Regions from separate parts of the Candidatus Enterococcus mangumiae genome, predicted to be linked through region 2. Evidence: a T-box and tRNA genes for the amino acid it is inferred to sense, from the RefSeq annotation. Region 2 holds a T-box; the other holds one or more tRNA genes.
What was found. A T-box is a leader RNA that pairs with one kind of tRNA and senses whether it is charged. The one in region 2 lies ahead of tyrS (tyrosine--tRNA ligase), so its partner is inferred to be a tRNA-Tyr.
Positions count from the first base shown of each region.

Region 1: it encodes a tRNA-Tyr, which carries the amino acid that the T-box ahead of tyrS (tyrosine--tRNA ligase) is inferred to sense. The anticodon was not compared.

Region 1 is NZ_CP147250.1:2,321,614-2,330,902, forward strand. Features, by position in the region: rRNA gene DOK79_RS11065 (16S ribosomal RNA) at 30-1,589, shown strand; rRNA gene DOK79_RS11070 (23S ribosomal RNA) at 1,822-4,736, shown strand; rRNA gene rrf (5S ribosomal RNA) at 4,827-4,942, shown strand; tRNA gene DOK79_RS11080 (tRNA-Asn) at 4,955-5,028, shown strand; tRNA gene DOK79_RS11085 (tRNA-Ser) at 5,068-5,156, shown strand; tRNA gene DOK79_RS11090 (tRNA-Glu) at 5,173-5,244, shown strand; tRNA gene DOK79_RS11095 (tRNA-Val) at 5,260-5,332, shown strand; tRNA gene DOK79_RS11100 (tRNA-Asp) at 5,342-5,414, shown strand; tRNA gene DOK79_RS11105 (tRNA-Phe) at 5,460-5,535, shown strand; tRNA gene DOK79_RS11110 (tRNA-Tyr) at 5,537-5,617, shown strand; tRNA gene DOK79_RS11115 (tRNA-Trp) at 5,624-5,697, shown strand; tRNA gene DOK79_RS11120 (tRNA-His) at 5,700-5,772, shown strand; tRNA gene DOK79_RS11125 (tRNA-Gln) at 5,782-5,853, shown strand; tRNA gene DOK79_RS11130 (tRNA-Cys) at 5,892-5,962, shown strand; tRNA gene DOK79_RS11135 (tRNA-Leu) at 5,979-6,063, shown strand; tRNA gene DOK79_RS11140 (tRNA-His) at 6,128-6,200, shown strand; tRNA gene DOK79_RS11145 (tRNA-Gln) at 6,210-6,281, shown strand; tRNA gene DOK79_RS11150 (tRNA-Leu) at 6,294-6,377, shown strand; gene DOK79_RS11155 (hypothetical protein) at 7,240-8,238, shown strand; gene DOK79_RS11160 (helix-turn-helix domain-containing protein) at 8,559-9,289, opposite strand, start outside.
Region 2 is NZ_CP147250.1:1,674,677-1,683,965, forward strand. Features, by position in the region: gene nagE (N-acetylglucosamine-specific PTS transporter subunit IIBC) at 1-223, shown strand, start outside; gene DOK79_RS08090 (heavy metal-binding domain-containing protein) at 368-688, opposite strand; gene dhaM (dihydroxyacetone kinase phosphoryl donor subunit DhaM) at 888-1,286, shown strand; gene dhaK (dihydroxyacetone kinase subunit DhaK) at 1,288-2,271, shown strand; gene dhaL (dihydroxyacetone kinase subunit DhaL) at 2,285-2,884, shown strand; gene DOK79_RS08110 (Fic family protein) at 3,533-4,288, shown strand; gene DOK79_RS08115 (hypothetical protein) at 4,554-5,711, opposite strand; T-box leader at 6,005-6,208, shown strand; gene tyrS (tyrosine--tRNA ligase) at 6,292-7,548, shown strand; gene tdc (tyrosine decarboxylase) at 7,840-9,289, shown strand, end outside.

The DNA of each region.
Region 1 (9,289 bases), 650 kb from region 2:
ACATCAGCTATCGCTGTGAGGAACTAGCATATTATGAGAGTTTGATCCTGGCTCAGGACGAACGCTGGCGGCGTGCCTAATACATGCAAGTCGAACGCTTCTTTTTCCACCGGAGCTTGCTCCACCGGAAAAAGAGGAGTGGCGAACGGGTGAGTAACACGTGGGTAACCTGCCCATCAGAAGGGGATAACACTTGGAAACAGGTGCTAATACCGTATAACAATCGAAACCGCATGGTTTCGGTTTGAAAGGCGCTTTACGGTGCCGCTGATGGATGGACCCGCGGTGCATTAGCTAGTTGGTGAGGTAACGGCTCACCAAGGCCACGATGCATAGCCGACCTGAGAGGGTGATCGGCCACATTGGGACTGAGACACGGCCCAAACTCCTACGGGAGGCAGCAGTAGGGAATCTTCGGCAATGGACGAAAGTCTGACCGAGCAACGCCGCGTGAGTGAAGAAGGTTTTCGGATCGTAAAACTCTGTTGTTAGAGAAGAACAAGGGTGAGAGTAACTGTTCACCCCTTGACGGTATCTAACCAGAAAGCCACGGCTAACTACGTGCCAGCAGCCGCGGTAATACGTAGGTGGCAAGCGTTGTCCGGATTTATTGGGCGTAAAGCGAGCGCAGGCGGTTTCTTAAGTCTGATGTGAAAGCCCCCGGCTCAACCGGGGAGGGTCATTGGAAACTGGGAGACTTGAGTGCAGAAGAGGAGAGTGGAATTCCATGTGTAGCGGTGAAATGCGTAGATATATGGAGGAACACCAGTGGCGAAGGCGGCTCTCTGGTCTGTAACTGACGCTGAGGCTCGAAAGCGTGGGGAGCAAACAGGATTAGATACCCTGGTAGTCCACGCCGTAAACGATGAGTGCTAAGTGTTGGAGGGTTTCCGCCCTTCAGTGCTGCAGCTAACGCATTAAGCACTCCGCCTGGGGAGTACGACCGCAAGGTTGAAACTCAAAGGAATTGACGGGGGCCCGCACAAGCGGTGGAGCATGTGGTTTAATTCGAAGCAACGCGAAGAACCTTACCAGGTCTTGACATCCTTTGACCACTCTAGAGATAGAGCTTCCCCTTCGGGGGCAAAGTGACAGGTGGTGCATGGTTGTCGTCAGCTCGTGTCGTGAGATGTTGGGTTAAGTCCCGCAACGAGCGCAACCCTTATTGTTAGTTGCCATCATTTAGTTGGGCACTCTAGCAAGACTGCCGGTGACAAACCGGAGGAAGGTGGGGATGACGTCAAATCATCATGCCCCTTATGACCTGGGCTACACACGTGCTACAATGGGAAGTACAACGAGTCGCGAAGTCGCGAGGCTAAGCTAATCTCTTAAAGCTTCTCTCAGTTCGGATTGTAGGCTGCAACTCGCCTACATGAAGCCGGAATCGCTAGTAATCGCGGATCAGCACGCCGCGGTGAATACGTTCCCGGGCCTTGTACACACCGCCCGTCACACCACGAGAGTTTGTAACACCCGAAGTCGGTGAGGTAACCTTTTGGAGCCAGCCGCCTAAGGTGGGATAGATGATTGGGGTGAAGTCGTAACAAGGTAGCCGTATCGGAAGGTGCGGCTGGATCACCTCCTTTCTAAGGAATATTACGGAGACTACACACGTTTGTCGATACTTTGTTCAGTTTTGAGAGGTCTACTCTCAAAATTTTTGTTCATTGAAAACTGGATATTGAAGTAAAAAATGTAAGTAATACAAACCGAGAACACCGCGTTGAATGAGTTTTTTAATAAGTTCAATTGCTTATTTTTCTTGATCGGACTTCTATCGCTAGAAGAAAGATCAAAACTCAACCGTAAGGTTGATAAGGTTAAGTGAATAAGGGCGCACGGTGGATGCCTTGGCACTAGGAGCCGATGAAGGACGGGACTAACACCGATATGCTTTGGGGAGCTGTACGTAAGCTATGATCCAGAGATTTCCGAATGGGGGAACCCAGCATCTTTTATAGGATGTTACGTATACGTGAATACATAGCGTATACGAGGTAGACGCAGAGAACTGAAACATCTAAGTACCTGCAGGAAGAGAAAGAAAATTCGATTCCCTGAGTAGCGGCGAGCGAAACGGGAAAAGCCCAAACCAATGAGCTTGCTCATTGGGGTTGTAGGACTCCGATCTGGTAGTTCTTTCAGATAGTCGAATGACTTGGAAAAGTCAGTCAAAGAGGGTGAAAGCCCCGTAGACGAAATTTGAAAGGCACCTAGGAGGATCCTGAGTACGGCGGAACACGAGGAATTCCGTCGGAATCCGGGAGGACCATCTCCCAAGGCTAAATACTCCCTAGTGACCGATAGTGAACCAGTACCGTGAGGGAAAGGTGAAAAGCACCCCGGAAGGGGAGTGAAATAGAACCTGAAACCGTGTGCCTACAACAAGTCAAAGCCCGTTAATGGGTGATGGCGTGCCTTTTGTAGAATGAACCGGCGAGTTACGATTGCATGCGAGGTTAAGTTGAAGAGACGGAGCCGCAGCGAAAGCGAGTCTGAATAGGGCGTTTGAGTATGTAGTCGTAGACCCGAAACCATGTGATCTACCCATGTCCAGGTTGAAGGTGCGGTAAAACGCACTGGAGGACCGAACCCACGTACGTTGAAAAGTGCGGGGATGAGGTGTGGGTAGCGGAGAAATTCCAAACGAACTTGGAGATAGCTGGTTCTCTCCGAAATAGCTTTAGGGCTAGCCTCGGATTTGAGAATGATGGAGGTAGAGCACTGTTTGGACTAGGGGCCCATCTCGGGTTACCGAATTCAGATAAACTCCGAATGCCATTCATTCATATCCGGGAGTCAGACTGTGAGTGATAAGATCCATAGTCGAAAGGGAAACAGCCCAGACCACCAGCTAAGGTCCCAAAATATATGTTAAGTGGAAAAGGATGTGGGGTTGCACAGACAACTAGGATGTTGGCTTAGAAGCAGCCACCATTTAAAGAGTGCGTAATAGCTCACTAGTCGAGTGACCCTGCGCCGAAAATGTACCGGGGCTAAACATATTACCGAAGCTGTGGAGTGCACCATTAGGTGCATTGGTAGGAGAGCGTTCTAAGGGCGTTGAAGGTAGATCGTGAGGACTGCTGGAGCGCTTAGAAGTGAGAATGCCGGTATGAGTAGCGAAAGACAGGTGAGAATCCTGTCCACCGAATGACTAAGGTTTCCTGGGGAAGGCTCGTCCGCCCAGGGTTAGTCGGGACCTAAGCCGAGGCCGACAGGCGTAGGCGATGGACAACAGGTTGATATTCCTGTACTCGTTGTTTTTGTTTGAGCAATGGAGGGACGCAGGAGGCTAAGGAATGCAGACGATCGGAAATGTCTGTCCAAGCAGTAAGTCTTGATAGGAGTCAAATGCTTCTAACTTTAAGGACAAGCTGTGATGGGGAGGGAAATAATAGTACCGAAGTTCCTGACGTCACACTGCCGAGAAAAGCTTCTAGTGAGAAAACAACGACCCGTACCGCAAACCGACACAGGTAGTCGAGGAGAGAATCCTAAGGTGAGCGAGAGAACTCTCGTTAAGGAACTCGGCAAAATGACCCCGTAACTTCGGGAGAAGGGGTGCTGATCGTCAGATCAGCCGCAGTGAATAGGCCCAAGCGACTGTTTATCAAAAACACAGGTCTCTGCAAAATCGTAAGATGAAGTATAGGGGCTGACGCCTGCCCGGTGCTGGAAGGTTAAGAGGAGTGCTTAGCGTAAGCGAAGGTACGAATTGAAGCCCCAGTAAACGGCGGCCGTAACTATAACGGTCCTAAGGTAGCGAAATTCCTTGTCGGGTAAGTTCCGACCCGCACGAAAGGCGTAACGATTTGGGCACTGTCTCAACGAGAGACTCGGTGAAATTTTAGTACCTGTGAAGATGCAGGTTACCCGCGACAGGACGGAAAGACCCCATGGAGCTTTACTGTAGTTTGATATTGAGTGTCTGTACCGCATGTACAGGATAGGTAGGAGCCGTAGAAATCGGAACGCTAGTTTCGATGGAGGCGCTGGTGGGATACTACCCCTGCGTTATGGCCACTCTAACCCGCACCACTGATCGTGGTGGGAGACAGTGTCAGATGGGCAGTTTGACTGGGGCGGTCGCCTCCTAAAGAGTAACGGAGGCGCCCAAAGGTTCCCTCAGAATGGTTGGAAATCATTCGAAGAGTGTAAAGGCAGAAGGGAGCTTGACTGCGAGACCTACAAGTCGAGCAGGGACGAAAGTCGGGCTTAGTGATCCGGTGGTTCCGCATGGAAGGGCCATCGCTCAACGGATAAAAGCTACCCTGGGGATAACAGGCTTATCTCCCCCAAGAGTCCACATCGACGGGGAGGTTTGGCACCTCGATGTCGGCTCGTCGCATCCTGGGGCTGTAGTCGGTCCCAAGGGTTGGGCTGTTCGCCCATTAAAGCGGCACGCGAGCTGGGTTCAGAACGTCGTGAGACAGTTCGGTCCCTATCCGTCGCGGGCGTTGGAAATTTGAGAGGAGCTGTCCTTAGTACGAGAGGACCGGGATGGACTTACCGCTGGTGTACCAGTTGTTCTGCCAAGGGCATTGCTGGGTAGCTATGTAGGGAAGGGATAAACGCTGAAAGCATCTAAGTGTGAAGCCCACCTCAAGATGAGATTTCCCATTTCTTTAAGAAAGTAAGATCCCTGAGAGATGATCAGGTAGATAGGTCAGAAGTGGAAGTACAGTGATGTATGGAGCGGACTGATACTAATCGATCGAGGACTTAACCAAAATAAAATGAAAAACTCGGAGAGTTTCTTACTGATACTTCAAATCCAGTTTTGAGTGAACAAGATTTACTCAAAAATAGATAACACCAAGTGTGGTGGCGATGGCGAGAAGGATACACCTGTAACCATGCCGAACACAGAAGTTAAGCTTCTTAGCGCCGATTGTAGTGAGGGGTTGCCCCTTGTGAGAGTAGGACGCCGCCACGCTGGTATTATTATTCCGGCATAGCTCAGTTGGTAGTAGCGCATGACTGTTAATCATGATGTCGTAGGTTCGAGTCCTACTGCCGGAGTTCTCATTTATGAGAAGAGTAATGAGCTTCTTTCACTCTGGAGAGTTGTCCGAGAGGCCGAAGGAGCATGATTGGAAATCATGTAGATGGTGCAAACTGTCTCAAGGGTTCGAATCCCTTACTCTCCGTAATTGATTTTTTACTGGCCCGTTGGTCAAGCGGTTAAGACACCGCCCTTTCACGGCGGTAACACGGGTTCGAATCCCGTACGGGTCATTAATTGGATACATTGGAGGTTTAGCTCAGCTGGGAGAGCATCTGCCTTACAAGCAGAGGGTCAGCGGTTCGATCCCGTTAACCTCCATAATGATTTGGTTCCGTGGTGTAGGGGTTAACATGCCTGCCTGTCACGCAGGAGATCGCGGGTTCGATTCCCGTCGGGACCGTCATTTCTATTCAATTAACAAACAATTTATTAATTTATTCTTTATGGCGCGGTAGCTCAGTTGGTAGAGCAACGGATTGAAGCTCCGTGTGTCGGCAGTTCGATTCTGTCCCGCGCCACCATGGAGGAGTAGCGAAGTGGCTAAACGCGACGGACTGTAAATCCGTTCCTTAGGGTTCAGTGGTTCGAATCCACTCTCCTCCATTTTATAGGGGCATAGTTTAAAGGTAGAACAGCGGTCTCCAAAACCGTTAGTGTGGGTTCAATTCCTGCTGCCCCTGCCATGGCGGATGTGGCGAAGTGGTTAACGCATCGGATTGTGGCTCCGACATTCGTGGGTTCGATTCCCATCATTCGCCTTTTTTCATTGGGGTATAGCCAAGCGGTAAGGCAAGGGACTTTGACTCCCTCATGCGTTGGTTCGAATCCAGCTACCCCAGTCCTATAAATATTAATTTATAGCTAAAAATAGTATAATGGCGGTATAGCCAAGTGGTAAGGCAGAGGTCTGCAAAACCTTCATCACCGGTTCAAATCCGGTTACCGCCTTAGTACTAATTACATTGCCGGCGTGGCGGAATTGGCAGACGCGCTGGACTCAAAATCCAGTGCCCGTTGAGGGCGTGCCGGTTCGACCCCGGCCGCCGGTATTAACTAAGATGACCACATCTTAGTTTTTTATTCGCAAATTAAATAACAGATTATTTTATCATGGCGGATGTGGCGAAGTGGTTAACGCATCGGATTGTGGCTCCGACACTCGTGGGTTCGATTCCCATCATTCGCCCTTTTTCATTGGGGTATAGCCAAGCGGTAAGGCAAGGGACTTTGACTCCCTCATGCGTTGGTTCGAATCCAGCTACCCCAGTTTCATCTATTTGCCGGCGTGGCGGAATTGGCAGACGCGCTGGACTCAAAATCCAGTGATCTCACGATCGTGCCGGTTCGACCCCGGCCGCCGGTATCACAATAACCTTTTAGTGTAGGTATATCTTACATTAAGAGGTTCTTTTTTTATATCCAAATGATAGTACCTATGTTGTAATACCATGTAAAAGTTGTATCTCTATTATAGGAGAAAGAAGTGGGCTTCAATTTTACTTAATCTTCTGTTATTCTCTTTTTAACGTAATTAGGAAGAAAACTATCTAAAGCTATTGGTTTAGTCAGAAATCCCACCAAGAAGCAAGCGTACGCCATGTGTATTTCTAAGGATAAAAGTCTAGATTTCAAGTTTGTAGGATAGAAAGAACAAGCGGGAAATTACTCTCTAATGGAGAAAGTGGAGTAACTTGAAGAAAATCAGTGATTCTTCTGTGGGCGCAGAAAACCATCTGCTTGATGAAAAGAACCTGGTTTGCTACAGTGGCTAGTAGCCAAAACGAAAAAATAATTTCTGATTGATAACTTTTCGGAGTGATGCTGGCTGTTTCAAAGAGCCGAAAAAAACAGTTATCTGGGGCACGTTTTACACGACATCGAACCTTAGACATTCCTAGCATCTATATATAGTGAAAGTCAGTTTGAACCATTCATCGAATCAATGGGAGTACAAAATAGTATAGTGTTTACAACTAGTGGAAACTCATTTAAAATCATACATATAAACAGTTCTTATTTATCAAGAGCGAGTATCTAGTTGGTGTTTTTAGGTATTTATATACTTTATTTCATTTATTCAAAATTGAGTACAATTGATGGCTAAATGTTACTAAACAAGCTAGAGAAAAGCTATTAATAAAGGAGATGATGAAATTTTTTTAGTTTTAGTGTGGTTGCTCCCCATTGTTTATCTATGTATCGCTATAGTGCAATGGATCATTACTATGGTTTTACACGATATTATCATAAAAATACATATATATGATGTACTTGAGGGGATACATAAAAAATTTGATCTAAAAAAAAGCTGGAGAATCGTTGTTGCTTTAGGTTCAACTGCTATTCTTGCTCTTGGAACCGCTCAGGTGGCTCAATTTTATTTATTGAGTGGAGCATATTTTTGGTTTGTTTACTTGTCATTCGGGTTGTATTTGCTTGTATTCTTACTGCCATGGTTAAATCTACTATTACCTTATCAAAAGAATTTAAAGTCAAAATCTATGTTCTTTTTCAATATGAGTACTGGGACAGTACTACTTTGGATTATCGTATTAATCAACTCTCCAGCTATTATCTACTTAGATGAAGGGAGCGTAAATTCAAGGCCAGCAAATGTTCCTTTAAAGTTTGTTACTATCGGATTGTTGATCATCTATTATATTTTATCACTAATATTCATGATTTTGGCGAATCACATATACATACTTGATGAGGAGAGAACAGTCGTTAGTTTATATCGAATAGTCAAAGATATAAAAATTCTAAAAGTGAGTAATTGGACTAAAGGTGGATTAGGTTATCAGAAGAGTGCTGTAGTCATCTCGATCATTCCAACAATATTCTTACTGCTAGTTTTATCAATTGAAAATCTAGTTAAGTATGATAGTATTATGCATTTTATTGATAATATACTGCTATTTGCTACTATTATAACAATAGTTGGTGGATTGATAAGCTTACTATTTTTAGGAAATCACAACAAATGGATCAAGCTCACTTCACTAATTGCTTATACGGTTGTTGTATTATTTAATTTGATGATAACATTCATGTATACTCAATCTGGTTTTACTCTTTTATTTGAGATGATAGGTGAAGGCCTACATTATGTTCCATTATATTTAATCGCAATAAAGCGGATAGTTGTACTTTTGTTAAATAGTTTAGCTTGTATAGTTCCATACGTATTGCTGTATAGAAAAAAGAAAAAATCCGTCGATTGATCTAGAGTAAAACGTATTTTAGGTCATTCATCTATGGTGGAAATAAATCATGTAATCAAACCTATCAAAGTAGATACAAGGGTGGCGATCATCTAAGTAAAACAAAAGGGTTTTAGCAAAACAAGAGTGCTCAAACTCAAAATCTACTCATCTCAGGATCGTGCTGTTTTATCCTGGATGTTGGTATTTTCTTATCAAACGTTGTCGGCATCGATACATACAAACAAACCAATAAGTTGAGCCACGAAGAATACCCAGTGAATTATTTGAGATCTCAAAATAATTCACTGGGTATTCTTCTATAAATAAAAATAAAGTGCCTAAAAATAACCTGTATTGTTTGCTGTAGAAGTAGCTGAATTTAAATAAGTGATTTTATCCATTAGAAGCGTCCAATCCTCTTTTGAAGGGATATTAGGTAGGCGGTGGATTGGACAAGGTAAATCTTCATTTAAGTGCAAATCATAGTTGCAGATGATCAGACTGGCTTGATGATCGTTGATCTCTTTTATAGTTACTGGTTGCTCAATCAAAAATTTGACAGAGATTTGTCGCAAGAAGAGTAATTCTGCTTCTTGAATGATGTAGTCATCCATCGATGGACAGCTTTGCAGCGCTACAATGACTCTAAGGGGCTGCTGTGATTTTATACGTAAAATCGTTGCATGAAACGTAGTCAAACTAGCAGCTAAGTGATCAAGATGAGTGAACTCAAATAGTGGATTTGCTTTTAAACGCTCTAATTGGCGAAACCAAAGCTGATAAATCTCCGGATATTTTTCTTTCATTAAATCAATCAAAGTAACGGAAGTCATTTCATAAGACGTACTCATATTTGAAAGTAATCTTGTATTGATCAAAAAGGCCTCCATTTTTTCTAAAGAGCCGTCATCTAGCATCTGCTTAGGGAAAACCTGTAATAAAAAACGGTGAACTGCTGCAACGACTGGCGCACTTTCTTCTCGGCGAAAAGCATATACTCGCTCTTCGTCTAAGCCTTGCCATTTTGAGTAAGAGACACAATGTAAAAAGGCGAGATAGAGCCATAAAG
Region 2 (9,289 bases):
TGAGCCATTTACGCTATTTATCAATGAAGGGCAAAAAGTAGCACGAGGACAATTGATTGCTGTAGTCGATTTGGAAATGTTAGAAAAAGCAGGTAAAAAATCAGATATCCTTGTCGTATTCACTAATAGTCAAGAAATAGATAAGTTGCAACTAGACAAACGTTCAGCAGTCCAAGCAAATGAAGTAGTTGGACAAATAGTAAAAAAAACGAATGAACAATAAAGAGTGATGACAAAAGTCGTCCGCAAAAAAGCCGAGAGACCCGAAAGCGATGTTTCAAATTTTGGGTTTCACGGCTTATTTTCTTGAAAAATCACTTTTTTGACACTGTTTGTTCGACGTTGAAAGAGCGAGTGCGTGAATACGTTAGATCAATTTAACAGCAGTTCCGCTACATGTGACCATCAACATACCATTGTCGCTACCTAATACTTCATAATCCATTTTCATACCGATGATAGCATCTGCACCTAAATCTTCCGCTCGGCGCGCCAATTCTGCAAGAGCTTCTTCTCGAGCAACTAATAATTCATCTTCATAACTTTTTGAACGTCCACCAAAGACATTGCGAAATCCCGCACCGATGTCTTTTAAAACGTTGATCCCTGTGATAACTTCACCAAAAACAATCCCTTGATACGCCTCGATTGGGCGGTGCTCCACACTACCTGTTGTTGTAATGATCATTTTGATCACTCCTTTCTTTTAAGCAAAGTATAGCAAAGTTACAATTGAAATAGTACTTTTAGCTGTGACTATAATAAAAAAACTGATGTTGCTCATATCGCTTTATTTCATTAACCGATAAGAATGCGCTATACTAAAACTAGAACGAAAGAAACCCCTTACAAAAAAACATATCGATGTTGCAAAGGAGGAATACGAGTTGAAGAAAAGTATTTTACTGCTTTCACATAGCAAAAAAGTAACAGATGGCATCAAAGAAATGATTGAACAGATGCAACGATCCGAGGAAGTGGCCATTTATTCTCTAGGTGGGATCGAAGATGATCAAATCGGTTCTGATCCAACTAAGATCGTTGAGGCAATCAATCAATCGCCAGATTCTGATGCCTATTTAGTGTTTGCTGATATCGGAAGTGCGGTTTTGAATGCCGAATTAGCGAAAGATCTGCTTGAAGAAGCACAACAAGAAAAATATCGACTCGTCGACGCACCTTTTGTTGAAGGCGCTTTTGCCGCAGCAATCACTGCTGGAAATACAGACGATATCGAACAAATCATTCAAGAAGCACAACAATCTGGTAAGAAAGGGTGGGAATAGTATGAAGAAAATCATGAATGAACCTGGAATGATCGTAGAGGAAATGTTAGAGGGGATCGTGAAAAGCTATCCTGAGCTGGTCCATCGTGTCGAAGACTCACGTGTCATTGCGAAAAACCAAGAGCAAAAACAAGTAGGGCTTATTTCTGGTGGAGGAAGTGGTCATGAGCCTGCTCATGCTGGTTTTGTTGGCGAAGGCATGCTAAGTGCGGCGATTTTAGGGGACGTGTTTACTTCTCCTACCCCCGATCAAATCCACACAGCGATCAAAGCAGCAGATCAAGGCGAAGGCGTCTTGATGGTCGTTAAAAACTATACTGGCGATATTTTGAATTTTGATATGGCGAAAGATCTGGCAGAAATGGACGATATCGCAGTGGAACAAGTAGTTGTTGACGATGATATCGCAGTAGAAAATAGCACGTACACCGCTGGAAAACGAGGTGTAGCCGGTACGATCCTTGTGCATAAGATTCTAGGCGATGCAGCTAGAAATGGCGCTTCATTGTCTGAATTGAAAGAATTAGGCGATCAAGTCGTTGCGACAATCAAAACGATTGGCGTGGCGCTAAAAGCGGCAACAGTTCCAGAAGTTGGTAAACCTGGATTTGAATTGGCAGAAGATGAGATCGAATATGGTGTTGGGATCCATGGTGAACCAGGCTATCGTCGAGAAAAGCTGCAACCTTCAAAAGAACTAGCGAAAGAATTAGTAACGAAGATCCTAAGTGATTATACAGAAAAGCCGAAAGAAGTCGGCGTATTAGTCAATGGAATGGGCGGAACACCGTTGATGGAACAGTTTGTGTTCATCAATGATGTGTTGGGCTTATTAGAAGAAGCGGAAGTATCTGTGACTTTCAAAAAAGTCGGTGATTTGATGACTTCCTTAGATATGCAAGGATTGTCACTGACACTGATCGATTTAACGGCCACAAATTGGCAAACTGCGTTAACTAGTGATGTACAAACAATCTCTTGGTAAAGGGTGGATAAACATGAAACTGACGGTAAAAGAAATTCAAGCATGGCTTGATCGTTTTTCAGAAGAAATCAAAGAAAATAAAGCTTATTTGAGTGATTTGGACACGCCGATCGGTGATGGCGATCACGGAAATAATATGGCAAGAGGCGTAACTGCTTATGAAGAAGCTTTCCAAAAAGAGCAACCTGAAACGATCAGCGACACGTTCAAGACGTTTTCGATGACGATGATCTCAAAAGTTGGCGGTGCTTCTGGTCCGTTGTATGGAACAGCATTCATGAACTTGATGAAAGCAACAAAAGGATTAGAAAGTATCGACTCGCAAGAACAATTAGGGGAACTCATTCTTGAAGGAGCTAACGGAATCAAAACAAGAGGGAAAGCGGAGCAAGAAGATAAAACGATGTTAGATGTTTGGTTTCCTGTAGCAGAGGCACTAAAATCAGGGAATCTAACGAAAGAGATAATCGAACAAGCAAAAGCACACACCGAGGGATTGATCGCGAAAAAGGGACGTGCCTCATACTTGGGTGAACGTTCAGTCGGTCATATTGATCCGGGTGCGGCTTCTAGTGCAATCTTGTTTACTGCACTATTAGAGGTAATGGATTAACGAGATATAATTACTAGAAACAAGAGAATGGGACAGAAAACATAACACGTCTCTGTTAATAAAAATCTCCTTCAAAGCTTGAAAAATAGTTTTGAAGGTGATTTTTTTCAGTATTGTGATGATTCCTTTTCTCCTGTGGTGTCAAAAAAAGAAAGCAACATTAACGGAATCAAATACAACTCAGTCAATAATGATTTCAGAAAATGTAACGACTGGAACAAATGGAGAACCCGAAAATCTGTGTGTCATGGTATTAGCATTTGGAAATAAATGTTTTAAAAATTAACACAATTAGGCAGAAGTCACCTATCCTCTCTAGTTGGAAGATGGATGCCGTTCGGTCTGAGGGTGATCATTGGTCACTCGAAAGCCGTCAAAATAAATGTTATAATTACAGTGATGTTGAGTATGGTGCTGCAATTCCGCTGTGAAGGTGTTTGATTTAAAGAGAGTGAGTTAGCACCACAAGCAAAACTGTAAGGCTTGAAGTCATCTGTTACGATGCACATGTAACAATGATCATGATTAGAGTAAAAAAATGACATAGGCTAAAGCGAACGTCATACTCAGGAGTAAAAGAAAATTCGCCTAAATAAAAAAATATATGCTAGTAACATGTACCTTAGAAAGAGAGTAAGAGGTGAGAAAATGACGTACAATTTTTATGATGAGTATTCTATCGCACGTAATCAATTCCATAACCAACAATTCCCTTCAGAATACTTAGATGATATTTTAGTACGACTCGCTTATCATTCAAGTGCTATTGAAGGAAACACCATATCGTTACCACAGACTGTTTCTATCATTTTGTATAATACGGTTCCAGAAAGAACTTCACTACGAGAGTTGTATGAGATTGAGAACCATAGAGGTGCTTTTGCGTTAATGCTTGAAAAAGTACAAGAAAAAGAAAAGTTATCAGTATCTTTGATCAAGGATATCCATGAACGGTTGATGGATAAACTGATTGTTGATCGTGGTCGATTCAAATCGAATGAAAATGCAATATTAGGTGCAGATTTTAACACAGCTTCACCGCAGGAAACGCCGTTGTTAATGCAACAACTTGTTGATAATCTGAATTATCGTTTAGATACTGCAACGACCGAAGGTGAACAACTTGAAGCAATTTTAGATTCTCACATCCAGTTTGAACGTATACACCCATTTAGTGATGGGAATGGTCGCGCCGGCCGATTAATCATGAATTATTCTTTACTAAAAGAGGGATTTCCGCCTTTAGTGATTCAAACGGAAGATAAGGGCCAATATTTGGAGTTATTAGCTGAACAAAACGTTAAAGGGTTAACGAAGTATGCCTTTGAACAAATGGCTAAGGAAGAAAAACGACAAGAACAATTCATTGCAAAAGAAAAAGTACAAGATCACGACTTAGAGTAATAAAATTTGAATAGGAAAGAGTGTGCTCTTTCTAAGAGGTTACTTCTGCTCCCACCGTTTATTCGGTTTTGAAGTATACGTCAAAAGTGAATTTTACTTTTGTCTCAGCTGCTCTTTTTATCTTTATGGGAGGAAAAATTCACTAGAATGTTCGATACAAAAAGATCGCCTTCAAAACTAATTTTTACGTTTTGAAGGCGATTTTTAGCAGAGACCATTTATGGATTATGTCCGATCCTCTGATTGTTAAACTAGTTGCTGATACCTAAATATTCCCAGTGCCGCCACCTATTCCTGGACGGTTGATTTCATTCACGACGGAGACCGTTACCGTTTTTTCAACTCTTGGATCTTCTGTTACACCAAAAGTCACAGCGAAATTGCCGGTTTTGTTTGCTTCAATCGTGGAACGTTTCACGTAGACGTTCGCTTTTTGACCAAGGATAGTTGTCGCAGTTGCGCCAGTTGCTTGGATCAACGATGAGTCATCCGTTTCACCCAACTGAACAGTAGCATCGAATGCTTGTAGGAAAAACATGGAAGGAACATAATTGTCAGAAGTGACTGTAATATTAACAGTTTTAGTAACGAATGTTGAGTCACCTTTTAGACCGAAAGTAACCGTATAATTTCCTGGTTCAAATTTGATCGTGGAATATTTGATTTCTACAGGCAAGGGATTCCCTAAAATATCAGTTGCCTTGGCGTTTGTCATGCTGATCAGGGATTGTTGGTCTAGTTGGTCGATCGAGACAGTAGCGTCAGAGGCGTAAACAAAGTAAAGATCTTCCTCCTCCTCCTCGCCTTTATTGTCTGTCACGGTGACTTGGATCGTTTTACGGATTTTTGGTTCTTCTTTGATTCCTAAAACGATTTGATACGTACCGGGGGTATTGCTCACTACATTTGATTTCTTGATAACAACGTCTACTGGATATCCGGAAGATGTCGTTGCTTGAGCTTTTGCTGCTTGAAGAATCGACGCTTCGTCTGTGTTCTCGACAGGAACAGTTGCGTCTTCAGCAGTTAATTGATAAATACCGTAACTCGGGCAATCTTCAAGAGTGTCGCCTACTGTGACAGTGATTACTTTTTCTACTGAAGAGATGTTCGTCGTGCCGATCGTCACTCGGTAGATACCAGGACGATCTTGTACATTACTTGTTTTGATGATTGGCGTGATCTCTACGCCAATCGAATTGGTGATCCGTGCATGAGAGGCGATTAAAATCTGTTCATTAGATGTTTCGCCTACTGCTAATTCAACATTAGATGCACTGATCGCATAAGCTCCGATAAAATCTGTGTCGCTAACTGTTGGCTGCATTTGTACAGCACCGACAGGTTGAGAGACACCCAAGCAAGAGATTGCACACAAAAAAATACCAGCGGATAATGCGGTTTTCAAAACAATGGATTTCATTTTTTTACCTTCTTTCTAAAAAATAATTGTATAACAAGTACAATATAACAGCTGTTCGAGTTATCGACGAAACGATAATTATAGAATTAAAGAAAAAGTGGCACCCACAGAAAAATCGCTGCTTAGCAATGCAGACAGAAATAATGGATCATTCATCCCTGATGCGAGGATCAAGGTTTTTATCCATTCAACAAGTATGCCCGTGTCTCATTTTTTTTAGTTTGAAAAATCAAAAAATTTTTTGGTTGACAAAAAAAACAGTGCGTTCTAAGATAATAGATAGATGAATAAAGAATTAGACGATGAATAAAACGAAGTAGTGATTAAAGCCAATGTTTCAGAAAACTAGTGGTTGCTGCGAACTAGTACATGCTTTAACGCGAATTACATTTTAGGAGTCTATGGCTTGATGCCACGCGACAGCGTTAAATGTTTGAGAGATATGTTTTGGAAGCAAACATATAATTTGGGTGGTACCGCGAATTTTCGTCCCTTGACTGATTAGTCAAGGGACTTTTTTTATTCAATCAAACAACGAGCAGATCTTCTGCTTTGATAAAAAATTATGGAGGGTGATTCGATGAATATTATTGATGAATTAACGTGGCGTGATGCCATTAACCAACAAACGAACGAAGAAAGACTTCGTGAACTTGTTGAAGAAAAGAGTATTTCCCTTTATTGCGGGGTTGATCCAACAGGCGATTCGATGCATATTGGTCATTTGATCCCATTTATGATGATGAAAAGATTCCAATTAGCAGGACATCATCCATATATCTTGATCGGTGGGGGAACTGGAACCATCGGTGACCCAAGTGGCCGTACGAGCGAACGTGTGTTACAAACGATGGAACAAGTACAGCACAATGTAGATGCTTTATCGAACCAAATGCGTAAATTGTTTGGGAAAGATGCAAATATCACATTCGTGAATAACTATGACTGGTTATCAAATATCTCTTTACTGGAATTTTTAAGAGACTACGGAAAAAACTTCAACATCAATACGATGTTAGCAAAAGATATCGTAGCAAGTCGTTTGGAAGTCGGTATTTCATTCACAGAATTCACTTACCAAATCTTGCAATCGATCGATTTCTTACACTTGCACAGAACGTACGACGTGCAGTTACAGATCGGTGGAGCTGACCAATGGGGGAACATCACTGCTGGTTTAGATTTGATCCGTAAATTGGAAGGACCAGAAGCAGAAGCCTTTGGATTGACGATCCCATTGATGCTAAAAGCGGATGGCACGAAGTTTGGGAAAACTGCCGGCGGTGCGATCTGGCTAGATCCTGAAAAAACATCACCTTACGAATTCTACCAATTCTGGTTGAACCAAGATGATCGTGATGTTGTAAAATACTTGAAATTCTTCACTTTCTTATCACAAGAAGAAATCAATGAATTAGCGAAAAAAGTGGAGACAGAACCTGAGAAACGTGAGGCACAACGCCGTTTAGCCGAAGAAGTGACACGTTTTGTCCACAGCGAAGAAGATTTGCAAGAAGCGCAAAAAATCACAGCTGCATTATTCTCTGGAAATATCAAAGAACTAAACGCTTCAGAAATCGAACAAGGCTTTGGAAATATGCCGAATGTCGAGATTTCAAGTACCCCTGAAAATATCGTGGAATTGCTTGTTTCCACAAAAATCGAGCCATCAAAACGTCAAGCACGTGAAGATGTATCGAACGGAGCTATAAGTATTAACGGTGATCGCGTAACCGATTTAAATTTTGTCATTGATCCAGCTACAGAATTTGATGGTAAATTCGTAGTGATCAGAAAAGGGAAAAAACGCTACTTTTTGGCCAAAGTAGTTGATTAGAATTTAGTAATTTTTTGCCTTGTAAAAGGTCTATTCCATTACAAAATTCCAATTTTTGAAACTTATCCTAATAGTTACGCCGATTGTCGTTAATACAATCAAAAGGAGAGAATTTACATTTGTAAATTCCCTCCTTTTTTTAATTTTTATCAATTGTACCAACAATTCAAACAATTAAAAACATTAAAATGAAATGAGGAAAATAGAAAAAATGATATTTACAGAAATAAAAAACAGGTGTAACCTAAGCCTCGACAAAATTTAAATAATTATTTTTAGGAGGGTTTCTTCATGGAATCAAATGTAAATGATTTAAATTTAAATGCACTATTCATTGGAGACAAAGCAGAGAATGGCCAAATCTATAAAGATTTGTTAAATGAATTAGTGGACGAACACTTAGGATGGCGTCAAAATTATATGCCACAAGATATGCCGATCATTACGCCGGAAGAAAAAAGCAGTGAAAGCTTCGCTCACACGATCAACAAAACAAAAGACGTGTTAGCAGAAATCTCTACGCGGATGCGTACGCACTCTGTCCCATGGCATAATGCAGGACGTTATTGGGGACATATGAACTCTGAAACATTGATGCCATCATTATTGGCTTATAATTTTGCGATGTTATGGAACGGAAATAATGTCGCTTATGAATCTTCTCCAGCAACGAGTCAAATGGAAGAAGAAGTAGGAATGGAATTTGCTACATTGATGGGGTACAAAAATGGCTGGGGACACATCGTCGCAGATGGTTCATTAGCTAACTTGGAAGGTCTATGGTATGCACGTAACATCAAATCATTGCCACTTGCGATGAAAGAAGTGACACCTGAATTGGTTTCCGGAAAAACAGACTGGGAATTGATGAATCTTTCAACGCGTGAAATCATCGATCTATTAGATCAAGTGCCAGAAAAAATCGATGAGATCAAAGCACATTCTGCACGCAGTGGGAAACATCTGCAACAATTAGGTAAATGGTTAGTACCACAAACAAAACACTACTCTTGGTTGAAAGCAGCAGACATCATTGGTGTCGGTCTAGATCAAGTGATCCCAGTGCCTGTCGATCACAACTACCGCATGGATATCAATGAACTTGAAGCGATCATTCGTGAATTGGCTGCTGAACAAACACCAGTTTTAGGTGTCGTTGGTGTCGTTGGTTCTACCGAAGAAGGTGCAATCGATGAAATCGACAAAATTGTTGAATTACGTCGCGCACTAGAAAAAGAAGGTATTTATTTCTACCTACACGTAGATGCAGCTTACGGTGGTTACGGACGTGCGATCTTCCTTGATGAAAACAATGAGTTCATTCCATTTGATCAATTAAAAGAAGTACACGCAAAACATCATGTCTTCACAGAAAACAAAAATTATCTATTAAAAGAAGTGCATCATGCCTATCAAGCAATTGAAGAAGCAGAATCAGTAACGATCGATCCACATAAAATGGGCTATGTTCCTTACTCTGCTGGCGGAATCGTAATCAAAGACATTCGTATGCGCGATGTGATCTCTTACTTTGCAACGTATGTATTTGAAAAAGGAGCAGATATCCCAGCGTTACTTGGTGCTTATATCTTAGAAGGATCAAAAGCGGGAGCAACTGCCGCAAGTGTTTGGGCAGCACATCATGTACTACCATTGAATGTGACTGGTTACGGTAAATTGATGGGGGCATCGATCGAAGGTGCACATCGTTTCTTCAATTTCTTGAATAATTTAACATTCA